DNA from 2 places in the Alteromonas sp. ABD4_190 genome. Region 1 is predicted to be linked to the other one. Evidence: predicted binding sites of a transcription regulator. Region 1 holds the regulator's gene; the other holds the start of a gene.
What was found. The regulator FNR, encoded in region 1, switches genes on or off when oxygen is low (the NO sensors DNR and NnrR bind a similar motif). The targets are predictions, from matches to a motif close to TTGATCTAGATCAA.
Positions count from the first base shown of each region.

Region 2: ACXAFM_RS01235 (PRC-barrel domain-containing protein) is a predicted target of FNR. The motif match lies at 6,277-6,290, and genes of this name have one in related genera.

Region 1 is NZ_JBSWWN010000002.1:4,329-12,172, reverse strand. It holds gene ACXAFM_RS17670 (heavy metal translocating P-type ATPase) at 1-1,010, shown strand, start outside; gene ccoS (cbb3-type cytochrome oxidase assembly protein CcoS) at 1,012-1,242, shown strand; gene ACXAFM_RS17660 (sulfite exporter TauE/SafE family protein) at 1,229-1,888, shown strand; gene fnr (fumarate/nitrate reduction transcriptional regulator Fnr) at 1,934-2,674, shown strand; gene uspE (universal stress protein UspE) at 2,952-3,875, shown strand; gene ttcA (tRNA 2-thiocytidine(32) synthetase TtcA) at 4,105-5,058, shown strand; gene ACXAFM_RS17640 (patatin-like phospholipase family protein) at 5,059-6,108, shown strand; gene ACXAFM_RS17635 (DUF2987 domain-containing protein) at 6,132-6,779, opposite strand; gene ACXAFM_RS17630 (glucosaminidase domain-containing protein) at 6,776-7,567, opposite strand; gene ACXAFM_RS17625 (YciC family protein) at 7,560-7,844, opposite strand, start outside.
Region 2 is NZ_JBSWWN010000001.1:258,128-265,971, reverse strand. It holds gene ACXAFM_RS01270 (sensor histidine kinase) at 1-832, opposite strand, end outside; gene ACXAFM_RS01265 (hypothetical protein) at 822-1,061, opposite strand; gene ACXAFM_RS01260 (sigma-54-dependent transcriptional regulator) at 1,077-2,408, opposite strand; gene ACXAFM_RS01255 (exopolysaccharide biosynthesis protein) at 2,790-3,488, shown strand; gene ACXAFM_RS01250 (LysR family transcriptional regulator) at 3,497-4,420, opposite strand; gene ACXAFM_RS01245 (rhodanese-like domain-containing protein) at 4,475-4,825, opposite strand; gene ACXAFM_RS01240 (ArsR/SmtB family transcription factor) at 5,016-5,327, shown strand; gene ACXAFM_RS01235 (PRC-barrel domain-containing protein) at 5,415-6,155, opposite strand; gene ACXAFM_RS01230 (MaoP family protein) at 6,347-6,703, opposite strand; gene ACXAFM_RS01225 (hypothetical protein) at 7,101-7,268, shown strand; gene ACXAFM_RS01220 (LysR family transcriptional regulator) at 7,382-7,844, shown strand, end outside.

The sequences.
Region 1 (7,844 bases):
GCGCTATGGCAAAGTTAAACCGACAAGGTATTTTACTAAAACGCGCCGATGCGCTTGAGCAAATCACTGGCATTGACACTATCGCACTCGACAAAACCGGTACGCTGACACAAGGTAAGTTCACTATATCAAACGCCTGGTATGCTGACGGCGTAGACAGCCAAAGTGCGCTATCAATCGCCCGCGCGCTAGAATCTCGCTCTGAACACCCAATTGCTAAAGCCTTTAGCGCCAATAAAGCCCTTGGCGATAGTAACGTCCATGGTACGGATAATGCCTCCAGCAGACAAACTATCCACAATGTGGTTAATTTTACCGTGACGCCAGGAGGCGGCATCAGCGGTGAAATTAACGACACCTTGTTTTCAATGGGCTCTGCCCAATTTTGTGTCCACGAATCACAACAAAAGCTTCTTAAGGATTATCCGTCAGCCAATGTGTTTGTCACCTTGAAGGGCCGTATTATGGCGGCGTTTGAGGTAAGCGACACGTTGCGAGAGGATACTCAAGAAACCTTAAATATTCTGGCAAAAAGTCACACCCTTGCAGTATTAAGTGGCGATACACAACAAAACGTGGACGCTCTTACCGCTTCCTTGCCAATATCAACAGCTAAAGGTGGGCTCACACCAGAGCAGAAATACGATGCTGTACAGGCTATGCAGCAATCTGGCGCGAAAGTAATGATGATGGGTGATGGTATTAATGATGCACCTGTGCTCGCCAGTGCAGATGTGGCAATTGCAGTGGGTAATGCCACAGACGTGGCTAAAACTGCTGCTGATGTCATATTACTTGGCGATCAGCTACTTTCTGTACCTGAACTGATTAAAACCGCTCACCAAGTGAAGCAAAAAATTAGACAAAATATAGGATGGTCGGTAGGTTACAACGTTTTGATTCTGCCTTTCGCCGTGTCTGGCCTACTTTCACCGTGGATGGCTGTTGTTGGTATGTCGTTAAGCAGTATTATTGTAGTCACAAACTCAACGCGACTTTTGAGCAAATAGCATGAGTATTATTTACGTATTAATTCCAATCGCCATTATCATAGTCGCTGTCGCTATCGTGATATTCTTTTGGGCGGTGAAAACTAATCAATTCGAGGATCTAGACCGTCAGGGGTACAGTATTCTATTTGACGATGACCTTCCGCCAGAAGAAAAAAAGCTAGCTGAGCAACGCAAGCAACTTCAAGACAATAAAGTAGACAAAAGCCAAGCGCCAAATGGAAGGGATTAACTACTTCTCTGCCTTTCTTATCGGCTTAGCCGGCGGAGTTCACTGTGTGGGAATGTGCGGTGGAATTGTCGCTGCGCTAAGGATGGTATCGCCTAAAGGCGCTTCAGCACTACCCTATACCCTTGCCTATAACATGGGACGTATAGTGAGCTACACCATCGCCGGAGCAATAACCGGGGCGCTTGGCAAAATAGCCGCCGACTACGTGCCCCTTGCCAACTATGCCCTATCCTTGCTAAGCGGCCTTATGCTGTTGTTGCTGGCCTGTTATTTAGGCAAATGGTGGACGGGTTTAACGGTGTTGGAAAACGCAGGAAAAGGTTTATTTTCCAAACTGCAGCCATTATCTAAGCGTTTTTTACCTTTTAAAACCCCTTTTAGCGCTATTCCCTATGGTTTTATTTGGGGTTGGCTTCCTTGCGGGTTGGTGTATTCCACACTTACCTGGTCTCTCGCGGCGGGGAATGCGCTAGAAGGCGCTGCTATTATGTTCTTCTTCGGTTTAGGTACATTACCCACCTTGCTCGCCGCAAGCGCTGGTAGCCAGTATATAGTTCGATGTTTTCAACATAACCATGTTAGACAAATTATTGCAGGAATAATGGCCATATATGCCGCTTATCTTATTCATAGCGCAATCGTTTAAAAATGGGTGTATTATTGTCGGGTATTCTTTTACAGAGCGTGCATTATGAGCAAAGGAAGCCAATTTTCTATTCACTGTCAAAACTGTAGTTTCAGTCACCTGTGTTTACCGGTGGCGTTAAACAAAACAGAAATCGAATCTCTTGACGATATTATTGAACGCAAGAAGCCGCTTCATAAAGGTGACACGCTGATTCAAACTGGTGATAAATTCCGTTCTCTATTTGCAGTGAGAACCGGTTCATTCAAATCATTTGTGACTAATACCGAAGGTGAAGAACAGATTACCGGTTTCCACTTTCCTGGTGACATTATCGGTTTCGATGCATTAAGAGAGAACAAACACCAAAGCTACACCTCTGCGCTAGAAACAGCCATGGTGTGTGAGCTTCCCTACGAGACTCTCGACGAAATGTCAGTGCAATTTCCAAAGCTGCGCCACCAGATCATGAGCTTCATGAGCGCTGAAATAAAACAAGATCACGACATGATCATGCTTTTAAACAAGCGTACTGCAGAAGAGCGTTTATTATATTTTATCTCACATCTTTCTCAGCGCTTTGAGGAACGCGGCTTTTCCCATAGAGAATTCCACTTAACCATGACGCGCAACGAAATTGGAAACTATTTAGGCTTAACGATAGAAACCATTAGCCGTTTACTGAGCCGTTTTCAGAAGGAAAACATTATCAAGGTTGACGGTAAATTGATCTCTATTTTGGATTTTGATCGGTTAAATACCAAGTTAGAGGCGTTAAATGGCCCTAGCGTAGTCTGTAACGGTTAATTTATTCTTCTGGTATCTTTAGCGCGCTACATGCGCGCTTTTTAGTTTTAACCTTTAAAGTTTCACTGTATTCCCTCACTGGGTTACACGATATCCATCCATTGTGCGTTAAAGCTCCCGTAACATTCGAATTGGCCCTTTTTTTATCAACGAATTATTTAATCCTTGATCGAAAACAACTCACGTTTTTCTAAATGTCGTTTATAGTTAATGTAAACGGTTTTGAAACAATATCGATGTCGACAGCCATACAAAGCTTTGTAGTTGAGGAGACGTTATGATTGAGTGTAAACGAATTCTTGCCGTGGTGGACGCGGAACGTGACAACCAGCCTGCCCTAAGCCGTGCCTATGAACTTGCGTCAAAAACCGGCGCCACGGTTACCGCTATGATGGTGGTATATGATTTGTCTTACGATATGACAACCATGCTTAGCCCCGACGAACGTGAATCAATGCGCGATGCCGTTACAAAAGAGCACGCCAAATGGTTATCTGCCCAGCTAAAAGAACAAGGCTTTTCAGAGACCGATATTGTGGTTGAGTGGAACAACCGTACTTATGAGTCGATTATTTATTACGCCCTTAATAACCAAATTGACTTAGTGGTAAAAGCCACTAAAAAACATGACGACCTTGCCTCAGTGATCTTTACCCCTACAGACTGGCATCTAATGCGCAAGTGCCCACGCCCTGTACTGCTCGTTAAAGAACACGACTGGCCAGAAGGCGGTGAAATTATAGCTGCAGTAAACGTAGGCAGCGAAGATGACGAGCATGCTGCGTTAAACGACAAGCTTACGATCATCGCTAACGATTATGCTTCTTTGTTGAAAGGTAACGTTAATTTAGTGAATAGCTACCCTACAACTCCACTTAACATTGCCATTGAAGTGCCAGAGTTTGACCCTGATACGTATCACGATGCGGTAAAAAATCATCATATGAAAGAAATGCGTAGTCACGCGCTGAAATATGGTATTCCAGAAAATAAATGTGTGGTGAAAGAAGGCTTGCCTGAAAAAGTTATCCCGCAAGTGGCTAAAACACTCGATGCCGAGTTAGTTGTAATAGGCACCGTGGGACGGGTTGGTATTTCGGCGGCGCTTATTGGCAATACTGCCGAGCACGTTATTGATGAACTAAATTGTGACGTACTTGCGATTAAGCCAGATGGGTTTGAATCACCGATAACCGTGTAGTTAACGACTTAATTGCGCTTAAATACCAAGACACTTGGTGGCGACAAATGGCGAATCGGCGATGGGCGTTAAAAAAAACCTGCGCATTTAGCGGTTTATTCCGAGAGTTAATCATACACGCTTAAATCAGTACTTAACGCTTCTCGATAAATTTAACAACACAGCCATAGTCTCGAAAAGGCGCTTTAATGTATAATGGCACCTTTATCACAAACCAAGCTAGTTAATTATGAGTTTAGGCACAAGCAGTGCTGATGCGCCGACGTTAAACGCCGCGCAAAGTAAGCAAAAGTACAACTTCAACAAACTTCAGAAACGACTTCGTCGCAACGTGGGTAAGGCCATTGGCGATTTCGGTATGATTGAAAACAACGACAAGGTTATGGTGTGTTTATCGGGCGGTAAAGACAGCTATACCATGCTTGATATTTTATTGTTTTTAAAGAAGATTGCGCCTATTCATTTTGATATTATTGCGGTAAATCTTGACCAGAAGCAACCTGGTTTTCCTGAACATATTTTGCCCGAGTACTTAGACAGCATTGGCGTTGACTACAAGATTGTAGAAGAAGACACCTACTCTATTGTTAAAGACAAAATTCCTGAAGGAAAAACGACTTGTTCGCTTTGCTCTCGTTTGCGTCGTGGTATTTTATACCGCACTGCGAAAGAATTAGGCGCCACTAAAATTGCATTAGGTCACCACCGCGACGATATGCTTGAAACGTTTTTCCTAAATATGTTTCACGGGGGCAAGCTTAAATCTATGCCGCCAAAACTGGTTAGCGATAACGGCGAACATATAGTAATTCGTCCTTTGGCTTACTGCACAGAAAAAGACATTGAAAAATACTCTCAAGCTGCTGAGTTCCCGATTATTCCTTGCAACCTTTGTGGTTCACAGGAAAATCTACAGCGCCAGAACATAAAAGCAATGCTTCAAGACTGGAACCGCCGTTTCCCAGGTCGTATTGAATCAATGTTCCGCGCGCTTCAAAACGTGGCCCCTTCACATCTTGTAGACAGTAACCTTTATGATTTTAAATCTATCGTCACCCAAGACGGCCCCGTTGCTGATGGTGATATAGGATTTGATGAACCTTCTTTTGCTACAGAAAATAGCGCAGATCCCAGTGATGAAGACAACGCTATCGAAGTAGTAAATATTATGGAACCAAAGTAGATGAAGATTGGACTTGCATTAGGTGCCGGTGCCGCAAGGGGCTGGACACACATTGGTATAATTGAAGCTTTGGAAAAACTTGGCGTTAAAATCGACGTTGTTGCTGGTTGCTCCATTGGTGCTTATGTTGGTGCTGCCTACGCAAGTGGCAAGCTAGAAGGTTTAAAAGAATGGGCCTGTTCACTTAGCGACTGGCAGGTACTCGCTCTTATGGGTGTTGGATTAAGACGTGGCGGTATTGCCAGCGGTCAAAAGGTTTTCGACAAACTTGCCAGCGAGTTTTGTGTCTCCTCCTATGAAGAAATGCTGAAGCCCTTTGCGACGGTGGCAACTGACCTCTATACCGGCCGTGAAGTGGTATTTAATTCAGGTCCTATCGGTGACACTATTCAAGCATCGTGCGCTATTCCAGCGCTCTTTGCGCCCGTGGCACATGGTGATCGCTGGCTGGTAGATGGTGCGGTTGTTAACCCTGTACCGGTTAACTTGTGTCGACAGTTAGGCGCAGACTTTGTTATTGCGGTTAATCTCAACGCAGACTTTCGTCCGCTTAGGTTGGAAAAGTTAAGGCAAGACCACGAAGAAAACCAACGTAAAACCGAAGACTTTTTTACTAAAAGCCAAAATGTCTTACGTCAATGGTTTTCGCCTGATAGTAAAGAAGACAAAGCGTTAGATAGAAATGACGATAAAGACGAAGTTTTGTCTGACGCTGACAAGGTTTTAACTGACACTGACGAGGTTAAAACTGAAGAAGGTATTGCTTCTGATGTTATTGAAAAAGTAGAAGAAGAACTTACAGAAGTGCCTGCAAAGGTGAATAAGCGCAACCCGCCAGGAATTATGAGCGTAATGAGCAGCTCACTTGAAATACTTCAAGCTCGTGTTACTCGGTCTCGTTTAGCCGGCGACCCGCCAGATATACTAATAGAACCTCAGCTTACTGATGTAGGTATCATGGAGTTTCATAGGGCAGAAGAACTGTGCGCAAAAGGCGAAGAGACCATCGCGCGAATTGCAGAGCAAATTAGGTATCAGTTACTAACCTGATACCTAATTGTTCAAAAGATAGATTAACTTGAGGCCATAGCTGTAACACGCAGCGGCGCGTGTGGTAGCGTTAAGCCTTTCGCTTCGTTGATCCACTCTTGTTCTAAATGCAGAACGCCATTGTTAATTTGTACGCCCTGCGGCGTAACGAAATCTAAATTTTTGTCTTCGAACTGAATCATCAAGCCCTTCACCGATGGCATCATAAAAGACAAAAAGCTCCCCATTTCATTGAAAAAGGCTTCATACTGTTCGTATAAGAAAGTGAGTTCTTCTTTTTTGTAATACTGTTTTAGGTACTCGGGCTTGGTTTCAAGCTGCACCGACATATCACAAACGTTCGCACGTTCGTTTAAGTCGATACGTACCAGTGCATTAGCCAGTTTTAGTGCTTTTTCAGTGGGTACGGTAAAACGTCCTTCATCAGTAACGTCTAGTGGCATTGTTTTCTTGTCGGTAACGATAGATGCACCGTTAACCTCGCATAAACGCCCTTCACCTACACGAACAAAACCAAAGGCAAACTGAAGCGCTTGGGTATCTTCGTTATCTAGCTTTTTAACATGGCTGTAGAAACGGCTGTACTCTACATCTATCGTTTCAGCAGATACGGATGTACTAGCAAAACCGACAAACAGAGATGAAGCAAGAAATAATGCAGCGCGTATCATTCGGATAAAAACTCCTCGTTAAATAGGATCATTGTTTGAAGCTCTTCAACATAAGCGGCTCCTCGCTCGGAATAGTTCATCAGCCCTTCAGCTAGTGCAACACCTGTGATGGGTAATTGGTTAGCTCTCAGTCGGCTGCGGATCTCTCTTAAGTCAGCATAGGCATCGTGTCTGTTGAGGTTACGCATATAGGTGTACGTAGCTCGAGACAAGTTGTCAAACTTGGCCACTTCATGAGATGCGCCGTCGTTTCGACGACTCGGAACGAAACCGCACCCTTTTGAAAAACACCACAAACCGAAGAAGTTGTAGCCCTTCCTTGCAAATCGGCTTGTTCCCCATGCAGATTCATTCGCAGCCTGCACAAGTACCAGTTCTTCAGGTAAAACATCAATTTTCTGCAGTAAGGCTAATAGTTTAGTCTTTAAAGGCTGTGTGGGTTTTACCCGATATTCCTCTTCAAGCCACTCAAGCCTAGTCATGTCGTCTTCAGACAGTGACTCATTAGCTAACGCCTTTCTGTAAAGGGTTTGTATATAGTGCCTTAGAGTAAGCAGGTAAGCGTTTTGTTTCTCTACCTCGGGGCGTAGATAATTAAAAAACGCCTCTTTTTTCTCTTTTACGTCACTATAACCAGAGAAATCAGGCACCGGCTTTTTCGCCATTACCGTTTGAGGTATATCTAGAATATCAGGCTCGTCCTCGGTAAAAATAATGGCGTTAATGACGATAACCGCCAGAACACCCAACGTTATAAGGACAATTTTAAAGGTTTCTCGTTTATGCATCGAAGCTCGACTCATTCACATCGTTTTCAGATGCTTCCGTGCTTACTCCTTGCTCGCCAATTAATTCCTGATAGAGCAACCCCATCATACTAAAATAAAAGGGTAACACCCAAATTAGGGAAACCCCGAACGTCAGCGGTACCGACACGAACAATAAGAAGAGAACGCCGAAAATACTGGCTATTTGAGCCCAGTACGCATTAAATACTCGGCAGGAAAGAATAATTGCGCTTATTGGCGTTAACTTTCTGTCGGCCACTAACATTAGAGAAAAAGA
Region 2 (7,844 bases), on a different contig from region 1:
TTCCGAATGCCCGAATTTTGCGAAGGGGTTCTTGTAAATCGTGTGAAGCGACAAATGCAAAATCTTCCAACTCTCGATTACTTCGTGCTAATTCATCGGAGTAAATACTAAGCTCTTGTGTCCGCTCTTCTATGCGATTTTCTAAGTCCTCATTGACAGATTCAAGATCGGCCTGATATTTCTCGTGCTCGCGCGAGTTTATTTTCAATAGTAAAAAAACAGCAATAACCAGTAACAGGGTAGTAGCTGATGAGATGATTAACGTATTTACTGAGTCTCTTCTCAAGCTCATCAAATTTGCTAAATGCGTACCTTGCATGCCGCGTTCAGACTCATCAATTTCGCGAAATAGCTCTTCGAAGCGTCTGTAAAGATCAATGCCTTTATCACTTTCAACTAAGTTGACGGCTTCTTTCTGCTTCCCTTCCTTAATGAGTTCAACGACTTTGATAACCTCGTTAATTTTTGCCCTGGTTAGATTAAGCAATTCCTCAATTCTTACAGATTGCTCATCGATATCAGACGAAAAAGAACTCACTTCTACCTCGTCCATCAACTCTCCAATAACGCCAAGCGTCTGAGTATAGTCTGAGAGATATTCCTCATCATCGGTGAGCATGAAGCCTCGCTGACCGGACTCCACTCGGAGCACCGCTACATGAAGCCTATTCACTGCATTGATTACACGATTAGTTGTAAATAGTCGCGCCTCAAGTGCTGAGAGGTCGTTAAGAGTACTTACTACATAAAAAGAGTTTGCAGTCATAACGACAATGATGACAACAACCAAAATTATCCAGCTGTAAATTGAAGACAGAACTTTAGAGATCATTTACATGTTCCGGGTCATTTTCGCCCAATTCTGATGTCATTTCAGATAGGGTCTCACTGCAGTCTTTTGCACTGCTTATTATTTTATCCAACGCCGCCAGTGCTTTTTCAGGAGCAACGTCCCCGTTTAGTGCCATTTTTACTAGCTCTGCCTGCATAGATATTCTATTTAACGGTTTCCGAGCATCATGTACAAAAACACTCAGTCGTGAAAACTCTTCGCTAGTCATATTGAATACCTCTTACTATTCGTCTTTGCTTAGGTCGCCGTAAGCATGAAGACGGTTGTATAGGGTTTTAGTACTTATACCTAACATTTCTGCTGCGGTTGTTTTGTTGCCGCTTACTTTTTCTAAAGTGGCGTAGATAAGCTCTTTTTCTACATCCTCAATGGTTCTTCCAGCTTGAAGGGCAGGTGTCGTACTCTGCTTCTGTGCAAAAGGAGACTCGATAGTTTTAGGTAACTCAATCTCACTTTTCTCTGGGTCACTCATGATAGCCGCACGGTGTACAAAGTGTCTTAACTCACGAACGTTTCCTGGCCAATCGTATGCTTGAAGCGTCTCTAGCTGATTATCTTCCCATTTAAAATTAGAACCGTTATCTTTGTTAAATTCTGCAATGAAAGTTTTTGCTAAAAGAGGAATGTCTTCTTTTCTTTCACGCAAAGGAGGAATGGTAATTGGGAAAACAGCAAGCCTGAAATAAATATCTTCACGCAACACTTTGCTCTGAGCGATTTCTTCCATTGTTCTGTTTGTTGCAGATACAACACGACAGTTTACAGGTATAGATTTCGTACCACCCACACGAAGCACTACTTTGTTTTCGAGTACGCGCAAAAGGTTGGGTTGCATGTCAATGGGCATTTCTGTGATTTCATCTAAGAAAAGGGTGCCACCTTCTGCCTGTTCAAAAACGCCTTCTTTACGACCTACCGCACCGGTGAAGGCACCTTTTTCATGACCGAACAGTTCACTACCAATCAATTCTTTAGAAAATGCACCACAGTTTGTAGCAATATAAGGGCCTTCACTTTCTGAGGCTCTGTGAATTGCAGCTGCAACCACTTCCTTACCAACACCACTTTCACCTAATAGCATGACGTTAGCACTGGTTTTGCTGACTCTTGAAATAAGTTTGTATAACTCTTTCATCACGGGTGACTCGCCAATAAGCAAGTCGAAGTGTTTCTCGATTTTTTCTTCTGCTGGCTCTTTTGCTTTTGTTTTCTTACTTAGTACTGCCTCAATTTCTTCACGTTGTATTGGCTTTACGAGGTAGTCTACGGTGGGGCCACACAAGCCTTTAATAACGCTTTTTACCGATGGATGGCCCGTAATTAGAGTTACACGGGGCCGCTTAGGCAGCGCATCAAGTTCGTTAAACAGGTGAGCACCGCTTCCATCGGGAAGCATAAAATCTAACAGTACATGGTCGAATGTTTCTTTCTCAAGCCAGTCTCGTGCTTCTGCTAACGTAGCAGCGGTCAAGACGTCATGACCTAAAAACTCAATAATAGTACAAGCTACTTCTGTAAACTCGGCGTCGTCATCAACTAAAAGTACGGTTAGCACGCATTGTCCCTCTCTATTACGTTCCATCGAAAATATGGAATAAAATCAATATTATAGTTCTACCACAATAAGCGAAAAAAGTAACTGGATATCCATTTGTAGTCACACATTTCCAAATATTGCGTTTTCTGTTCATGGTAACACCACACACAATTTAAGCGCGTTGACCGTAAAGACACATTCATTTGAATTCATTGTTACAATTTCACTATCGCAATTCGCACTAAAATTTTGATTTGTTAAATTAACAATGAGTGTTACCTATTTACATGCTGTTGCAAAAAGTATTCCCAATAATTGATAGGTACCACCGTGGAAAGGCTCTGGCACATTTTTCGCACAAATCTCAATGCGACTAACTTACTGTAGGCAAGGGTATGAATGATATTTGGCGAATACTTACGCGCCTCTTGTCCGCATCTCGCCCCCTTAAATAAGTGGAATACAACGTGTTTTGTATCAAAGGAACTGAATATGTGGGTAAAAACAGCCGAAAGATCAATGACCTTGACAGAACTGCTGGCAAAGATGCAGCCGCGGTCAAGTCAAAATATATTTTACTTCGAAGACTTTTGGGAAGTTATGGAAAAGCGCGGTTTTGGTCCCATGTTAGCATTCCCTTCTTTTATTGCTTGCACACCTGTCGGCGCTATTCCTGGAATTCCATCTTTAACGGGTGTAACAATTTTACTCATTGCATTGCAAATTTTACTCGGTAGTAGGCACCCATGGTTGCCTCGAAAAGTAATGGATATACAGTGTGATGCGGATCAACTGCGCAATATAGTTCAAAAAGTAAAACCCTATGCAGCTCGCGTCGATCGATTTCTTGTTCCACGTTGCTTTTTTATGAGACAGCCCGTGTTTCGCTCTTTAATTGCATTGAATTGTGTTGGCTGCGGCTTGGTAATGGTCCCGTTAGAGCTTATTCCCTTTATGGGTTTAATTCCAGCATTAGCAGTATTTATAATGTCTGTTGGAATGGCCACAGACGACGGTGCAGTGGCTTTGGTAGGTGTGTCAATATCGCTGTTTGGCTTCGTACTGGGCTTTCAACATTTGCCGGCAGCGATTAGCTAACGCGCAAGTTAATCAGTACAGGAATCAAACATGAATTCCGAGTTAGGCAGATTCATTGTTTGGTACCTAAGCTCCCCCATAAATGCTCGAGCTGCTGGGCCCAATGTATCTCCATCTTTAAAAGAAAGATAAAGAAGTGCTTTTCTTAACGCAGCGTTGTTATCTAGAGGAAGTGGAACCAAAGTCCCATTTTCTAATTCGTCTTTTATGATTGCAATAGGTAGCCATGCAAAGCCTAAGCCCTGAGCAATGATATCTAACGATGTTCTCACATGACTTACCGTCCAGCGTTGCTCAGCTCCTAGCCAACCAACATCTGCTTTGCGCTCTGCGGAAGAGTCGCGCACGACAATCTGGCGATGACTTTTAAGGTCTTCTAAGGTGAGGGTTCTATTTAATTGATGTAGGGGATGTTCTGCATGAGCAACAGCGGCGAACTCAATTTCACATAAATCTTCACTAAACCCGTTTGGAATGACAAAGGGAGAGATGCCCAAGTCTACCTTTCCGCTAGTTAACAATGCATTTGCACCGCTAAGTACGGTCTCTTCTATTTCTATACGCAATAGGGGAAACTCAGCAGAGACTTTAGCAAGCACGTTATAGAGCAATTCAGAAGGAAAAATAATATCCACAGCTATGCGCAGCGTTGTTTCGGTCCCCACTTTTAAACTACTAGCTACTGCTTCAAGTTTATGGGCTTCGTTAAGCAAAAACGAAGCGCGACGGTACATAAGTTCACCTTGTGGAGAAAGCTTAACTTTACGGCCAATATTTTCAAACAGTGTTACACCGATAGCACTTTCTAGTTTTTGAACCGCGTGATGCACACTAGATTGACTTTTATGTACTTCTGCAGCTGCTTGATTGAAGCCACCTGCATCAACCACGGCTTTAAACATTCGCCATTGTTCTAATGTGGATTTAAGCATACACGCCCTCTACTTATATGTTGGGAGAGTTATAGCATAGTCCTATAGTACAAGTCATTTTTCGAGTGCTTGGGTGATGGTAGGTACCGGACAGGTTACAACTGATACCTCGTCGTATCCCATACGTATTAGTTGCTCTGCTGCCAATTTCGCACGAACACCAGATGCACAATGTATGTAAAGTGGTACAGAAGCGTCTTTAAATTGCTCTAACGCTTTCATTTCTAACACGCCTCTAGGAATATTGATAGCAGAAGGTACCGGTTGGCTTGCTGCTTCTGTGCTCTCCCTAACATCAATGAGAGCTCCATTATTGCAAGATAACTCATCAAGGGCTTGTTCAGCAGTTACGCAACGAATGTCGAAATCAATATTTTCAATTCGAGTTTTAATATCTATTAGCATGGCACTTCCATTAGTAACGGCGTTTTTGTGTAAGAAATAAGGTAAATCTAATGTATTGATCAAAAAACAATAAAACAACAAATACGGCCGAAATTCATCGCATATAATGGCAAGTCGGCAGAATAGTTTATACTTTAGTATAATAAACAGCTAAATTGTTGTCAGAAAACTTTATAGATAGGGAGTGCTTATGTCTGAAGATATGGTAATAGGTTCAGATGACATTATGGAACATGCAGCGGAAGCTGAGATCTTCCTCAAGCAATTTGCGAATAAAACACGTCTTATGGTGCTTTGTTCATTACTGAAAGAGGAAAAGTCGGTTACCGAACTACTAGAAATAATCGATGTTTCTCAGCCTGTGATTTCTCAGCATCTTGCATTGCTGCGAGAATCAAAAATGGTAGCGACTAGAAGGGAAGGCCAAACAATTTACTATCGCATTGTTGATGAACGCGTAAAACGCCTTATAGCGCTGATGTACGAATTTTTCTGCGAATAGCCTATTCGTGTTGGCAGTTTAAACTACAATGTCCGCGGAATGACGGACATTGTATGATTTAGCGCGTCTTTAGCGTTTCATCTAAGCTTATCTATCAAGCTGTTTGCACAACATATCAATGTAATCGTCTTCTGAAATTCTATCGCTATCAACCTCTGGTCTATTAACTAACTCGTCACGACTGAGTTTCACTTCAACACTGTGCGCAGCCCAATCGATATTTTTAATATCATTTGGCAACAACGCTAGATGTTTGCCACCGGGAAGCCAGTTATTGGTATCGACAACCAGCATTACAATTTTCCAACTTTGGGTGTCTATTATAAAGTTGCTAATGTGCCCAACGTTATCGGTGGTAGTAGCAACTTCATAGCCTCCCACTTCTCCAACAGCCCTTAAATGATTACTGGTTTTTTTGGGGTGAAGTGTTTCAGACTCTTCCGCGTGCTGCAACTCAACAAGCTCATTAGGGTGTGCAAACTCTCCCCATGCTCCAGGGCCAATCCAGTAGTAGCCGTAGCCGAAATATTTAAAGAGATTCTCCTCGTACTCACGAGAGACAGGTTTATGCTCGTCGATTGATGGGCTGTTCTTTAACTTTTCAACGGTCATACTTACATGGACAGTGTCATCGTCGTAAACAAGTTCTGTCACGGCGATGGGAGAGATTACCACTTTTCTGCTAAGCGGAAGCCACGTATTTGTATCTGCAACCAAATAACGTACTGTAAACGTCTCATCGTCAAAAAGAATATCGCGTACCCCTCCGACTTTGTCATCTACGGCATGAATGGAAAAGTGGGTAAGCTGTTTTGAACTGATGTTCATCGCGCGCCTCCTTTGCTAGGGCTCTTTGTACAGAGCAACAGTTATCATTGGTTAACGTCACTCTTTATTACTCTAAGTGTAGACAGTCCTTAACCTTTCTTCATTTTCTTCTTGCTTAATGTTGATTGAGATCATTTATCTGCAAAAACAAAAAAGCTCGCCAGAGCGAGCTTTTAACGTTCATATAAAAATTAGGCTACATCAAATTCTTCATCAGAGTAATCATCGTCGTAATCTGATTGGTTGCTAGCACTGCTGTGGAGGGTATAGAAATGCTTTTTTCCTCTCGCTAACTTGACATACTTTGCCCACGCTTTTTCAAGATTGTTTTCTGCATCGACTTTGCCACTAATGAACTTCACGAAGTGTTGCTCGTCTTCGCTTTGTGGCGAGAGATCACCACTTTCAAGGCCTAATAAAGTCTTGCCGTAGTTAGTTAAAATGTCGGCTTCAGTAATACTGAAGTCGCCTGATTTACGAAATCCATAGGGAAACTTTTGACGGTCAATAAACGGTTTTGCAGATAGTCGAATAGCTAAACTTTTCATGTTGTACCCAACGTAATGTTTTGTTCAGCGCACTTTTAAGTTAAATAAAAGCAAAGATAAAACAAAAGATTTTTTTCTTATCAATAAAAAATTTTCAACGGAGTTAAAAAATGGAACGTGAGGAAATTTTTATTTAATCTGCGCTTAGTTGAACAAGGTGAAACACATCTTTGATGATTCATAAATTTTTGAAATATATGCGTATTTTTGAAATCCTTATCTACTTTCCTCTGAAGGCGCATTGTCACAAAAATGACACACATGCTTGCCAAATACGTCTGTGAAACTACAGTGAAAATGCCATCAAAAATTCTTGTCGCTACGATGATTAAAATTCGTTTTCTATTTCGCCGCTTGGGATAATAATTGAGGGGTTGTTAATAACCCTGAGAAGTCGATGAGTAAAGACTATCGTTACCAGCGTGATGAATGGGACTCGGTAGAAGAGGAAGATCTTCACGCTAAAAAACCAAACTCTAAACGTCAAAGTGCCGTGAAGGTAAAACAGAAGCGAGACTTGCAACGACGCGAAAAGCAGCGACGTTTGCATCAAGAAGAGTATTAATTGGATTTTTAGTTAAGCGCACCGTTTTAAACGGTGTGCTCTGTGCATTTGTATTTACTTGCCGTATCATCTGTGTCAGTTTAGACCCACATTAATTCGGTTATACATCTAGCATGGATATACGCTTTCTTACCACCTTTATAGAGGTGGCGAAAACCCGCCATTTCGGCAAAGCCGCTGAAAACCTTTATCTTACTCAATCTGCCGTTAGCGCGAGAATAAAACTCCTTGAGGAGTATTTCCATACCACGCTATTTATAAGACAGCGAAACAGTATCCAGCTCACCCAGTCGGGCGAGAATCTGCTACCCTACGCCAAGCAATTATGCGCCACGCTCAACGAAGCAAAGCAAGAATTGCAGATTCAGTCATCTGAGTATGTGGTTTGTGGAGCAACACAGCTTGCCAGCGAACTTCAGCTGCCCACAATGCTAAGTCACCTTCACAACTCATTCCCAGATTGGTCTGTAAAGGCAGAAGTCTTGACGCTCGACTCGCTGTCACGTCAACTACACGAGAGGGTGACAGACCTTGCTTTTTCAACTGAGCCGCTAAAGTCTGAAGAGGTGAATAGCG